One region of the Thalassolituus sp. UBA6592 genome, then DNA from elsewhere that is predicted to be linked to it. Evidence: predicted binding sites of a transcription regulator. Region 1 holds the regulator's gene; each other region holds the start of a gene.
The links. The regulator FNR, encoded in region 1, switches genes on or off when oxygen is low (the NO sensors DNR and NnrR bind a similar motif). The targets are predictions, from matches to a motif close to TTGATNTANATCAA.
Positions count from the first base shown of each region.

Region 1 (3,588 bases):
CCGGGTGAAGCAGGTCCGCGCCTGGCGCAACAACTGGGCATTGATGATGTCCGTCGTGGTGTTTCGCCGGAAGAGAAACTTGCAGCGGTACGCCAATGGCAGCAGCAAGGGGAAATCGTGATGATGGTCGGCGACGGCATTAACGACGTTCCTGTGCTGGCCGGAGCTGATATCGCCCTGGCAGTGAACGAAGCCTCAGATCTGGCCAAAACCAACGCTGACGCCATGCTCACCAATGGCCGGCTGGAAACCCTGCTGGCTGCCATCGATGGTGCCGCTAAAACCCGCCGCATAATCATGCAGAACATCGGCTGGGCTTTACTGTACAATCTGATCGCTCTGCCGGTTGCTGCCGCAGGCTATATTCCGCCCTGGGCAGCTGCCATTGGCATGTCACTCAGTTCACTGCTGGTAGTGACCAATGCTCTGCGGCTCACCCGCCTGCCGGGTGCACGCGATGATTCTCAGGTATAGGTCTTTTCGTTTATGGATATTATTTACGCGCTGGTTCCGCTTTCTATTCTGCTGATTGGTATCGCCGTTGCGGTATTTTTCTGGGCAGTGAAAAGCGGTCAGTTCGATGATATGGACTCTCCGGCACACCGCATTCTGTTCGATGACGATGATCTCCCTACCCGCCAGGACAGCGAGCTGAAAAAAGCGGATTCAGAATCCACTGACAAACTGCCTGACTGAGTTATGACTGAACCTCTCTCTCTGCTGACTGCCTTTCTGCTCGGTGTTTTCGGTTCCAGCCATTGCGTGGTTATGTGTGGTGGTATTTCCGCCGCCATTGGCGCCCGCGCCGGCGAGCACCGCATCCGCGCATCTCTGCTATTTAATAGCGGCCGGATATTCAGTTATGCCATTGCCGGCCTGATCGTTTCTTTCGCCGGTTTATGGCTGGCGCAGCAGAATCATATTCTCATGCTGGTTCTGCGCTCTGTCGCAGCCATTATGCTGATTCTGATGGGTCTCTATGTGGCCCGCTGGTCGATGCTGCTCACCCGTTTTGAACAGGTGGGTAACCTGTTATGGAAACGTCTGCAGCCGCTGACTGTGCGCTTTATGCAATCGGAAAAAAGCAGCGATCAGCTGTTACTGGGGATGCTCTGGGGCTGGCTTCCGTGCGGTCTCGTCTATAGCACACTGAGCTGGGTAGCCGCCAATGGTGACCCTTTGATGGGGCCATTATCCATGCTGGCATTTGGCGCCGGTACCCTGCCTGCACTGTTCGCTACAACACTGGCCGGCAGCATGATCAGTGGTCTTTCAGCTAACACCCATGTGCGCCGTTTTGCTGGCCTTATGCTGATCGTTTACGGCCTGTGGACCGGCTGGAGCGTGTGGTTTCAGCACTGACAGAGCCCTTGACAGATTTGTCTATGAGGCAGAATATGAGCCCCACTTTTAGTCTTTGTAATCCTTATTGACAGTAAGGTCATTAACGGGAACTTGCTATGAAACCGACGACAGCCGCTCATGCACCACTACGGGGCACCCAGCCACACTGCCAGACCTGCTCACTGAATGCACTTTGCCTGCCTCTGTCTCTGAATGATTCCGATATGGAGCGTCTGGACGACATCATCCGTCGTGGACGCCCTATTCAGAAAGGTCAGTTGTTGTTCCAGCAGGGTGAAGACTTCCAATCCGTATTTGCTGTACGCACCGGCGCGCTGAAAACCTACACGCTGGCCAGCAATGGCGAAGAGCAGATCACAGGGTTTCACCTGGCGTCTGAACTGGTTGGTCTGGCCGGCTATGACAATGGCAACTACCCGCTGACCGCTAAAGCACTGGAAACCACCACGGTGTGTGAAATTCCGCTGACTCAGCTGGAAAGCCTGGCTGACGATCTGCCGGATCTGCGCAAACAGCTGATGCGTACCATGGGTACTGAAATCCGTCATGACCAGAACATGATGCTGCTGCTGAGTAAGAAAAATGCGGAAGAGCGCGTAGCATCCTTCCTGCTGGATATTTCTCTGCGCTATCAGCGCCGTGGTTTCTCTGCGACTCAGTTCCGTCTGCCGATGTCCCGCGTTGATATCAGTAATTATCTCGGCCTGGCGGTGGAAACGATCAGTCGTGTGTTTACCCGCTTCCAGAAGAACGGCCTGATTGAAACTCAGGGTAAAGAAGTCATTCTGCAGGATCCCGATACTCTGTATGAACTGGCAGGCCTGAACGAAACTCAGGAATGTGAATTTAAAGAAGACGAATAATTCGCTTCTTCTCCATAAGAACCGGTCTCTGACCGGTTTTTTTATGTCTGTAAACTGGTATGGGAAATGCAACTTCCCGAAGACAGAGCAAAAAATGACGCCAGTGCCCTGATCCATTGGTAGAAAAGCGACACAAGGCGGTTTTTCTGTTCTAAGCTGTCAGTAATATGACCTGTTGGCCCTTTTGGCCCAGGGGAGGAAATGATGGGAATATGTGCAAAAGAGCTGCTGCGCTGGGTTATTGAACCAACGCTGCAACGTATCGGTGTTTCGACACCCGGAGCAGCTCAGTTGCTGTTGGCCACCGCCGCTCAGGAATCAAAGCTGGGCGCTCACCTGCGCACTGACGGCCAGCGTGGACTGGGAATTTATCAGATTCAGGCGCTGACGCATCGCCACGTTTGGGATGATTATCTGGTACACAGTCCGGAACTGGCCAGTACGGTACGGGGATTGGCAAGCCAGCATGACTTTCTCAATCAGCCCCATGCAGAACTGACCACCAATCTGTCCTACGCCACTGCCATCGCCTGGTTTATTTACGCCCGCAACAAAGATTTCAAATTACCAAGCAATGCAACAGCAGAGGATTTTGCCCTGTGCTGGAAGCGTTTTTACCACCCGAAAAGCGATGTTTCGACCAAAGAGTTCTGTGAACGCTATCGCGAGCTTGCAGCCGATTGCGAAGAAGCCGCCTGAAAAATTGAAATACCCGAAAACCATATAAATAAAAACGGGCGGATGCACTGAAAGTGCCCGCCCGTTTTTCTGTCCGCTCTGACAGCCGCTGACCATTCACCGACTGTCAGCAGCCGCCCGGCAAAGGGATCAGCTTTTACCCATGGTCTTCATTTTTTCGACCACTTCCACATCAGAATCCATACGCTGCAGCGCTTCCATAACCGAGCTGATACTGGTGTGGTTTTCACGGATCTGCTGACCGGCGGAAATCGACGACGTTAACAGATTCTCCAGTTCCGAACTGAGAGTCCCGCTGCTTTCCAGAATCGCATTGAGGAAGTTTTCAGTTTCAGTAATGGCAAACTGAATGGCCGCGGTAGAGTCGGTAACACCGGTAATGGTTTTCTCGGTTTTATTGAGACTATCCTGGGTGGTATGCGACAGTTGACGCACTTCATCTGCCACCACAGCAAAACCACGACCCGCATCCCCTGCCCGCGCAGCTTCAATGGCAGCGTTAAGTGCCAACAGGTTGGTCTGCTCGGCAATCCCTGAGATCACACTGAGAATTTTCAGCACTTCCTCAGAGCTGTCTTTCAGCTTGTTGACCGTATCGTGCAACTGATGACGGTCTTTGGTCTGGTTTTCAATATCCGCAGAGAAGGTTCCAAACCGTGAC
Region 1 is NZ_DJIO01000038.1:21,140-24,727, forward strand. It holds gene B2Z72_RS03350 (heavy metal translocating P-type ATPase) at 1-474, shown strand, start outside; gene ccoS (cbb3-type cytochrome oxidase assembly protein CcoS) at 487-696, shown strand; gene B2Z72_RS03360 (sulfite exporter TauE/SafE family protein) at 700-1,362, shown strand; gene fnr (fumarate/nitrate reduction transcriptional regulator Fnr) at 1,461-2,228, shown strand; gene B2Z72_RS03370 (hypothetical protein) at 2,430-2,927, shown strand; gene B2Z72_RS03375 (methyl-accepting chemotaxis protein) at 3,057-3,588, opposite strand, start outside.

Region 2 (3,588 bases), on a different contig from region 1:
TGGCGGAACTGCCGCTGAAGGTGTGTGTTATTGCGCGACAGCAGTATCGCCGATGGGGTCGCGCCGGTGGCTATTGACGAAGGCAATGGCGTCTTTCACTGCCGTTTTTACCGCGTCAGTGTTCTCTGCCAGCTCCGTCGGCGTCATGTAAAACGCCATATCGACTTCAAAGCGGATATACCGCGCTGGCAGACGATTAAGGGCAACACAGGCGATATCCGCCAGGTAGTCGACGTCGTTAATGCGTTCATGGCCAGCCATGGTGCGCAGTATTTCCTCAGCCACCAGCTGCTCATAATAATTACGGATGTGATTATTGATGCTCATAGTCCCTCCTTCGCTCTGCTAAGCGTAGCACTTCCGCAATTTCCTGCTTTACTTTAGCTGTAGCAAACCACTTGGATTCACAGCCACAGGATACGTTTATGAAACTGGTGCAGGACCTGATGACACGGGAATTACTGACCCTGAAGCCGGATAACAGCCTGCAGGATGCAGAGAAGCTGATGAAGGAGCACCAGATCCGCCATATTCCGGTTGTGAACGACGATGGCAGCATTGCCGGTATGCTGACACAGAAGGAGTTTCTGGCTCAGGCTTTCCGCATCACCGATAAATTTGGTGCGCACCATCTGCAGGAATATCTGGCAAAAACGCCTTTGAGTGACTGTGCTGAAACCAATTACCTGCAGGTCGCACCGACCATGACACTGGCAGAGGCCGGCCGTAAGCTGAAAGAGAAGCGCCACGGCTGCCTGTTGGTGTGTGATGAAAATAATCGCCTGAGCGGCCTGCTGACCTCCCAGGACTTTCTGCGTCTGGCGATTATTCTGCTCGACTGAGCATGAAATACTCCGCCAGCGTTACGGATAACGCTGACAGATCTCATCAATGCGGGCACGGTGCTTAATCACCGCTGCCACGCAGGCCTGATCCAGTTCATGGGATGAGGCCATGCGCTGCATTTCTTCCTGTACCCGATCAAACGGCCAGGCTTCCTTGTAGCTGCGCTTACTTAACAAAGCATCAAGAATATCGGCAACAGCAATAATCCGCGCTTCCAGTGGTACTTCGCCATTTTCACAGCCAAGGTAGCCACTGCCATTCAGTTTTTCGTGGTGATATTCGACGATATTGCGCAGCATCTCGCTGTGCTCCATATCGCCCAGAGCAAAATGAGAAATAGCCTGATCCACCATGTCGCGACCCACCGTCACATGGCGCTTCATTTCTTCAAATTCCGCCTCTGTCAGCCCGCCTTTTTTATGCAGAATGCTGTCAGAGATAGCGACCTTGCCAATATCGTGCAACGGCGCAAATAAGGTCAGGTATTCAATAAATGCATCACTCAGCTGCCATTGAGCCTGCAGCTCACGCCCGATAATACGCGCGTACGCTGCCATCCGCCGGACATGCGAATCGGTTTCAATGGAGCGGCGACCGGTGACGTCCGTAGCAAAGCTCACCAGTCCCTGCATCTTTTCCACAGCATCCTGCTCGCGGATCAGCTGCTGGCCAATCAGATGGCCCCATATGTTGCAGTACGCCAGCTTCGCCGGATCGAAATACTCCATGCGGGTAGAATTCAGAAACAGAAAACCCATCAGCCGGCCATCGTGGTACAGCGGCATACTGAAGCTGGAACGATAGCCCTGACTGAGCAGCGCCTCAGTATGCTCTGACATAACATCACCGCGGAATACACGCATATCCGGAACCACACGCACGGTATGAGTATCGGCCATATGCTTCAGCGATGGCACATCACCCAGGCACACAGAGTAACCCAGCAGAGGGGAAGCAAAGTCACTCTCATAAATAAACGTCGATAACTGATCATCATCACTGTTGTACAGCGCCAGAGCAAAACGTTGAATGCCCTCATATTGCTCACGCAGCACACGGTACAGATGTTCCAGCCGCTCAATAAACTGCATGGAGTGACCCAATGCAGCGTATGGATCTTTGAGTTCTAGCGGTTCATGCATAACGGTTTCCAGGTTCTGAGGGGCTGCCCCACCACCAGACTTAATACGCCGGCAGAATTGGCAGACCCTTTTTTGCGTCAATCAAGTAAACATACCACAGGCCAGAGCCGTCAGTGGAAGCTTTGCCCAAAGCATTTAATTCTATGTATGACGCATATCAATGCGGGGTTACAGTCACAGGCATAGCCTGAAAGTAGCCCTTAATGTAAGCCTGAACCTGACTACAGCTATACCTGACATTCAGGCACAGGCAAGACCCCCCTTAATACAAAAACAGGTGATGTATGGATATCAGCCAGATAAAACAACAACTTATGGATCGACAGGCCGTTCTTGAAGCACGTGCGGATAAAACTGCCCGGGATGCCAGCCATCAGGATGAAGCGGTACCGGCGGACTTTGCTGAGCAGGCAACCGCGCGCGAAAACGATGACGTACTGCGCGCCATTGCGGATGAATCGGTGAATGAAATCAACCAGATTAAAGCGGCGCTGGCGCGTATTGAGGCAGGAACTTACGGTGAATGCAGTGCCTGTGGTGAAGACATTGCCGCTGAACGCCTGGCCGCAGTGCCTTACACAACCCTGTGCGTAAAGTGCGCCTCAACACAAGCTCAGTAATCCAAAGTTGAACAAGCCATGCTATGGCAACCGGACAGTCATCAGCTGCGGCTGACATTACTGTCCGGCGCCTGCTGACTCAGATCATCAGCGTTCCCCTGCTTCCGGGTCACGGCCTTTTTCCAGCTGTGCCCGCTCAGCTTCCAGCGCCATAATCAGTAAACGATCCAGCTTCTTCTCCAGCTGCTCCATGCGCACTTCCATTTTTTCCAGCTGCTGAGCATGAAGACGTTCTTTATCAAAAAGATCTTCTTCTTCACGTTGCATAAAAAAAGCAGAAAAACTGGCAGTCATCATGGCGAACAAGCCAATCCCCATCAGAATCAGCACAGACCCGAATAACCGCCCGGCGGTGGATCCCGGCACAATATCGCCGTAGCCAACCGTCGTCACCGTCACCCAGGCCCACCAGATTCCATCGAGCGGAGTATCCACATTCGGATCGATTACCGCCATCAGAGTGCCGGCCATCACGATAATAATAAAGCTCACCATCAGCGTAGGGCCGAGGTGATTTTTCCCCATAATTTTCTGAAAACTGCCGGACATATTCATCAGCATGGTGAACATCGCCAGCAGACGCAGCGTACGCAAACCGCCGGCATAAGGCAGGTATTCCCACAGCAGAGGCATACCGGCGATCACAATCACCAGATTGCTCCAGTTGGTCATCAGGTAGCGTTTTTTATTATCAACCAGGGCGCTGAGAATCAGGGTTTCCAGCAGAAAAAAGGCCCACAAAAACCAGTCAGTGATGTAAGCAAACGGCAGTGGTTTATCCGCCTGCGCTTCAAGATACCATTCAAAGATGATCCACAAAGCAATACCGATCATCGGCCATTCGAAATAACGCCCGACCATTCGCGCCCGGGCATTTTCCCGGACATCCACGCCGGATAAACCAATAACACTGGAAATAGACACCATCATGGCCAGACATCCCGTACGCTGTGTAATTCTGCGGTGACAACACCAGAATA
Region 2 is NZ_DJIO01000170.1:19,590-23,177, reverse strand. It holds gene B2Z72_RS17340 (late competence development ComFB family protein) at 28-327, opposite strand; gene B2Z72_RS17335 (CBS domain-containing protein) at 426-842, shown strand; gene B2Z72_RS17330 (HD domain-containing protein) at 864-1,988, opposite strand; gene B2Z72_RS17325 (TraR/DksA family transcriptional regulator) at 2,273-2,608, shown strand; gene B2Z72_RS17320 (ion channel) at 2,696-3,538, opposite strand.
Region 2: a site for FNR is predicted at 2,136-2,149, ahead of B2Z72_RS17325 (TraR/DksA family transcriptional regulator). Genes of this name have one in related genera too.

Region 3 (3,588 bases), on a different contig from region 1:
CCTTGATGGTACGAACCGGAATATCCACCTGTGGAAACAGCTGCACCAGCTCACCGTTCTGCAGGTGCGTATCAGCGATGTAAGTCGGCAGAGCAGTAATGCCCATGCCGGCCAGACACGCTTCATACACCAGATCAATGTCGTTCACCGTCAGTTTGCGTTCCACATTGGAAATGCTGAAACCGTGGTCTTTCTCGAACTGACGCAACCAGTTGGAGCGGGCGTATTCGGCGTTGTTGATGACCAGAATGCGGTGATCGTTGAGATCTTCCAGCTTTTCCGGCATGCCCCAGCGCTCAATGTATTCACGGGAGGCAACGATGGAAATCTTCTGTTCAGCCACCGGTTTGGCGATCAGGCGTGAGTCTTCCAGCGTGCCCAGACGCAGAGCGAAGTCATAGCCTTCTTTTACGATATCCAGCGGGCGGTCGGAAATATGCAGATCGAAGCTGATGTCCGGATATTTCTGGGCGAAATCGGTGAATATGCGCGCCAGCTCACGACGGCCGAAGTTTGACATCGCAGTAATGCGCAGACGGCCACGTGGCGTCACATCAAAGTCGGTTACCAGCTTTTCGGCTTCGGTAATGGACTCCAGGATATTCTCGCTGTGCTGATAGAACATCTGACCGGCTTCCGTCGGGCTGACCGAACGGGTTGTACGGTTAAGCAGACGAACACCAAGACGTTCCTCAAGTCCGCTGATCTGTTTACTGACGGCAGACGGGGTAACGCCAAGAGCGTCAGCGGCCGAAGTGAAGTTGCGCGAACGGACGACGGCGACAAAGGTTTGCAGAGAGTCGATGCGGGACATAATTAATGACTCTTGATGATTAATCAGGGTTATTTGGCAATTATATTTAAACCAAAGGAAATAATAAGCGCTGTTGCACCTAAATTAGACTTAAATCTAATAGGTGAATCGGGAAAATTCCTGTGCCTGACAGGAATTAATGCAATAGTTCTCCGATTGTGTATTTAGTTGGGACAATTCCGGCGTTGCCTGCAGGTTACAGGGCGTTGGCTGCAGGTTACAGATTGAAGCCAGAGGGCACGGGAGGCACTACCGGTTCTGCAATGCACTGCTGTACAGCCCGCTGTCAGGCGGCTTTGGCTTTTTTGCCGCCTTTCAGATTGATGACTCCGGCACTGATGATCAGTGCAGCTCCGGCCGCCGTTGTCCAGGCCGGAATCTCACCCCAGAACCACCAGCCCATCAGCGCACCATAAATCACCGCACTGTAGACATAGACGCCGACTTTGCCGGTGGGCGCAATACGATAGGCTTTGGTCAGTGCCAGCTGGCCGGTGGTGGCGACGATGCCCAGCGCGGCAATCCACAGCCAGGCGAGCGGCGGAATAGGCTGCCACGACAGAACAGCGCCCGGAGCTGACACCAGCGCTGAGATCAGAGCGAAGTAAAAGACGATACGCTGGCTGGATTCAGTGACTGACATGCGGCGGATGGTGACTTTGGCCAGTGCTGCCAGTACGGCGCCGGCCAGACCGATAATCGCTGCCAGGGTAAAAGTATGCTCTCCGCCCGGACGCAGGATCACCACCACACCGGCAAAGCCAATCAGCAAAGCCAGCCAGCTGTAGCGGCCGGCCGGTTCGCGCAGCCACCATAAGGCGAGGAATGGCATAAACAGCGGGGCCGACAGTTTTACCAGAAAGGCTTCTGTTAACGGCAGGTGACCCAGAGCCCAGAAATAACAGTACATAGCGCTGACACCAACCAGGCCGCGCATCAGGTGCCAGTGCCAGACGCTGGTCTTCAGTTCGCTGATGCCGGTGCGCATGATCAGAGGCAGCAGCACGATCAGGCCGGCGACGTTGCGGAAGAAGACGATCTGGTCTGTGCTCAGATCATCGGAAAGATGTTTGATGATGGCGCCCATAATGGCCAGCAGGGCCTCCCCCAGAAGAAGATAGAGGGCGCCGAGTCGTATTTCGTCAGTCATGCGTCTTTAAATAGGAATGTTAGCCACTATATAACCGGTAGCGAAAGAGGTACCGGCGGAGTCAGAGCCTGAGCCCTGAACCTGATGCGGAAAGCGAAGTGCAGCACAATAGAGTCCCGCAGGCGGCGCCAGTATACGCAGTTTTGTCAGCAGTTGCTGAAAACAGTTTATTGCTGCAGATCATGGGCTGGATTATTAGATTTACTAAACTTTATTTAAAAGGGGTTGAACAAATCTAATAAGGACATATCTAAGGTTTCAGACAAGATTTAACCTGCAGCCGGGCGGCGGCAGGAAGTACAGGAGAAAATTTATGAGAATGGATCGGCTGACAACCAGTCTGCAAAACGCACTGGCCGAGAGTCAGAGTCTGGCTCTGGGACAGGATCATAACCAGATTGATACCGTACACGTTTTATTGGCCCTGATGGAGCAGACCAGCTCCAGCGTAAAAGACGTGGTGCGTCGCTGTGGCGGCAATGTGGGGGCGCTTGAGCGCTCGCTGCGTGACGTGCTGCAGCAATTGCCTACTGTGAGTTCCCCGGATGGCAATATTCAGATTGCACCGGAACTTGGCCGTTTACTGAACCTGGCCGACAAAGAAGCGCAGAAACGCGGTGACCAGTATGTTTCCAGCGAATTGTTTTTATTGGTCGCGCTGGAAGACAAGGGCGCAGCCGGTAAAACGCTGAAAGAGTCTGGCCTGAATAAAGAAAATGTGGAAAAAGCCATTGAAGATATGCGTGGTGGTGAAAGCGTGAACGACGCCAATGCCGAAGACAGCCGTCAGGCGCTGGACAAATACTGCATCGATCTGACCGAACGGGCAGAAGCAGGCAAACTGGATCCGGTGATCGGCCGTGATGATGAAATCCGCCGTACCATTCAGGTGCTGCAGCGCCGTACCAAAAATAACCCGGTGCTGATCGGACCGCCTGGGGTGGGTAAAACCGCCGTGGTGGAAGGTCTGGCGCAGCGTATTATCAATGGTGAAGTGCCGGAAAATCTGAAGAACAAACGTATTCTGTCGCTGGATATGGGTTCTCTGCTGGCCGGTGCCAAATACCGCGGCGAATTTGAAGAGCGTCTGAAAGCGGTGCTGAAAGACGTGTCCAAAGCCGAAGGTAATATCGTGCTGTTTATCGATGAGCTGCACACCATGGTGGGCGCAGGTAAAGGCGAAGGTGCGATGGACGCCGGCAATATGCTGAAACCGGCACTGGCCCGTGGTGAACTGCACTGTGTGGGCGCAACCACACTGGATGAGTATCGCGAATTCATTGAGAAAGACGCCGCGCTGGAACGTCGTTTCCAGAAAGTCATTGTTGATGAACCGAGCGTGGAAGATTCCATCGCCATCCTGCGTGGTCTGAAAGAACGCTACGAAGTACACCATGGCGTGCAGATCACTGACAGTGCGATTATCGCTGCGGCTAAATTGTCTCAGCGCTACATTACCGATCGCCGCCTGCCGGACAAAGCCATCGACCTGGTGGACGAAGCGGCATCTGTGATCCGTATGGAAATCGATTCCAAACCGCAGGAAATGGATAAGCTGGAACGTCGTCTGATTCAGCTGAAAATTGAACGTGAAGCACTGCGCAAAGAAAAAGACGAAGCAGCG
Region 3 is NZ_DJIO01000184.1:199-3,786, forward strand. It holds gene B2Z72_RS18370 (LysR family transcriptional regulator) at 1-814, opposite strand, end outside; gene B2Z72_RS18375 (DMT family transporter) at 1,101-1,964, opposite strand; gene clpB (ATP-dependent chaperone ClpB) at 2,278-3,588, shown strand, end outside.
Region 3: a site for FNR is predicted at 2,135-2,148, ahead of clpB (ATP-dependent chaperone ClpB). Genes of this name have one in related genera too.

Region 4 (3,588 bases), on a different contig from region 1:
TCCAGAACGTCCGCACCAGAATTGATAGTGGTGTCATTAAAGGATATCCAGGGAAACGTTCTTGCGGAACAGAGCGAAGCCGGTCCTATACAGGTGCCGTTCCTTTGCAGGAATCGATCCCGGAGGTGTAGCTGGTGGCGTCAGTTGAGCAGCCAGTCCGCTGTGATTGGCGTATAGCCGTTGGCGGCATGGATGAGTGATTGCGCGGTCAGCTTTTCAACGCTGTAAACATGAACGGTTTTTCCTTTCTGGCGCAGGGCTTTAACCAGAATATCGAAGTCCCCGTCACCAGAGACCAGAATGATTTCATCCACTGAGTCACTTTCCTGCAGGGCATCTACGGTGATTCCGACATCCCAGTCACCCTTGGCGGAGCCATCTGCGCGTTGAATAAATGGTTTGAGTTTTACGGTAAATCCAATGGCACGCAGGATGTTCTGGAATTGGTTTTGTTTGCTGTCTCCGCGGTCGATCGCGTAGGCAAAAGCTTTGATGATTTCTCTGGTTGCTGATACTTCAGACCAGAAGCGGTTGTAGTCAAAATTGCGTTGAAAGGTTTGCCGGCAGGTGTAATAGACGTTCTGTACATCGACCAGAATCAGGGCTTTCTGCATCATGGCTACCTTACAGAGTATGTAACAGGGAAAAGAAAAAAGCCCTGCAAAGGCAGGGCTCCTGTCAGTAGCTGGCAGTTATTCGGCTTCGATACCAACGATCAACCAGGGTGCATCTTCTTTGCTCAGGTCGCGCTCGAGATGCCAGATATCAAAAATACCGTCTTCTGATTTTTCCAGTTCATCTTTGACACGGCCGCGGAACAGAATACTGATCTGGGCATGCTGATCATCATAATCACCGCGCACGATTTCTGCGCTCAGGTCCAGAACTTCGGTCTGTGGCGGTACCATCATACTCTGGCGCTGACGTGCCAGAGCGGCATACAGCTCCGGCGCCACGTATTCTGCAATAACAGACAGATCGCCTTTGTTCCAGGCTTCCTGAACCTCGCGGAAATGCTGCTCGGCTCCCTGGGCAAATGCTTCGCCGTCAAATCCCGGTGGGAAATTCATCGGTACGCTCTGATCGGCTGAGCCGCCGGAAGCGCTGGTAAAATCCTGCTGGCTGCTGTCATGGCCCGGATCGCCACCGGCCCATGCCTGTCTTTGCTGTGCATGACCCGGCGCTTTACGGCGCAGCAGTTTAAAAATGATAAACGCCAGAGCTGCCAGCAGCAGAATATCCATAAACTGAATACCTTCGAAGGCGCCACTGCCCAGCAGATATGCAAACAGCCCGCCGGCCAGTAAACCACCAAGCATGCCGCCCATCAGCCCGCGACGGCCATTGCTGGCTGTAGGGGAGGTGGTCTGTTTACTGCCGCTGGCATCCTGTGGCGAAGATTTCTTATAAGGTGTGGTGCTGAAGCTTTTGCCAAAGCCACCACTGCCGAATTTCTTCGCTTCTGCCGTATGAACCATGCCGGCCAGTAACATAATGCTGGTGATTATCGTAATCAGAGTTTTCATAAGTCCTGAAAATATCCACGTTTTAAAACAATGGAACAGATAATAAGAGAAATCGATCACAGGTGCGAACAGGAGTTGGTCAGGTTTCTTTACAAATGTTAAAAACCACACTAGGTGTGTGGTTGATCTGTATCAAAATAATGCTAACGCGCTTATCTAAAATACCCGAGTTTTTTTCACACTAGAGTTGTACTTATGGAAAAGATTATCTGGTCCCGGGATCTGGAATTAGGCATTGATATTATCGACGCCCAACATAAGAGAATCGTTGACTACATAAATGATATAAATGGAGCGATCATGTCAGGTGATCGTGAAAGTGTCTATTTGGTGATGGAGCAGTTACGTGACTACACCATGGATCACTTCGCTTTTGAAGAACAGCTTCTGGAACAATCGGGATATACATTATTAGATTCACATAAGCAGGTTCACCGTCGATTTGAAGCGAAAGTTGAAGCTATGGTGACGGAGTTGGGCAACGGTACAGACCCAATGGGGGTCGCCCGTCGAGCGAAAAACACGATGAAAGTATGGCTGATTCAGCACATTAAACATGAAGATCAGGATTATCTTCCGGTTGTTAAGAAAACGCTCAAGAAAAATCAAAACTGGATTAATTCGTCACTGAAGCGGATTTTTGGCAGTGCCACTGTCTGATTTAATGCCTTCAGTGATTTCACTGTTTTAATACTGATAAGTTTAATTTTATTGTTTGTGTGCCTGGTGTCTTTCTCAGATACATTTATTTCATTTATGTACGTTTGCAGCAATACTGCGCCCGGATATTACGTTGTCCGAAACAGTATTGCTGTATTGTTCATAATGTATGATTAATACAATAATATAATTTGAATACAGATATGGCAGTGACAAAAATTGTCATTATTTTATATTTATTGGCAGTCGTTTAATTATTATAAGCGGGAAGGCTGGTGGTATTTCTTAAGGGTAATTTATTGATAATTAAAGGATAATATCATTCTTAAGGATGTAGTGCCTGACAATTAAGGTAGGAATAATAAAATTCCTGAGTATTTTAATAGGGTTAATCTGTCAGGAATTACAATAATATTTTTGTAAATATGCTTTTTATTTTGGATTTTTTGACACACTATAAATTGGTGTCCAAATAGAATAATTAAGTCGGGTAGTAGCTATGGAAAGAATCGAGTGGACTGCAGATCTGAATTTAGGGATTGATGTTATCGACAGCCAGCACAGGAATATTGTGGATTACATTAATCAACTGACCGAGGCTATTGAAACGCAACAGGACCATGAAGTGCTGTCTGTGTTAGAGCAACTTGCCAGCTATACTATCGACCATTTTGTGTTTGAAGAAGAGTTGTTGGAAAAAGCTGGTTATATGGAACAGGAAGACCACAGCGAGTTACACCGGAAATTTGAAAGCAAGGTATACGCGATGATGACGGATTTTGTTTCAGGCAGTGATCCTTTTTCCATAGCTCGCCGGACCCGTAACTTTCTACAGATGTGGCTGATCAGTCATATCCGCAAGGAAGACGCGAAATATGTTCCGTCTGTCAAAAAGGTTATTGGCCGTCAGCAGGGCTGGATTGAGTCTGCGCTAAAGCGGATCTTCGGCAACGCTGATAACAATGAGGACGTGTACGAAAGTCCTTATCAGGCCTGAGGCCTGTGCTCTGCCGCTGCTCCATGTCAGCGGCATTAACTTTTCCTTCTTCAAAAACTTTCCCGTCTGAAAAGCTGACCGTCTGAAAAGCTGACCGTCTGAAAAGCTGTCTCTTCTTTCGCAATTCATTCCTTTGCCTCTCTCAGCCTTACAGCGTCTGTCGTTTTGCTATCGACATTAAAGGGGCTTCTGTCCACGTGCGCTGAAATGTTCCTGTGTCGTCTGATTTTCTGCGCGATTCTTTTTCTGTGCGATTGCTGCTCTGAAGGAATGCAACAGCAGGAACGTAACAGCAGGATTTTCTGTGATGGAACAGACGGGGAAACGGAATAAGAGAAGAACAAACAGAGAGGGCGAACTGGGAGGGGGGGGGGTATCCGGGAAAACCGGGTTGGATTTATTGCA
Region 4 is NZ_DJIO01000187.1:13,109-16,696, reverse strand. It holds gene B2Z72_RS18710 (NYN domain-containing protein) at 141-614, opposite strand; gene B2Z72_RS18705 (Tim44 domain-containing protein) at 693-1,526, opposite strand; gene B2Z72_RS18700 (bacteriohemerythrin) at 1,722-2,186, shown strand; gene B2Z72_RS18695 (bacteriohemerythrin) at 2,686-3,183, shown strand.
Region 4: a site for FNR is predicted at 1,649-1,662, ahead of B2Z72_RS18700 (bacteriohemerythrin). Genes of this name have one in related genera too.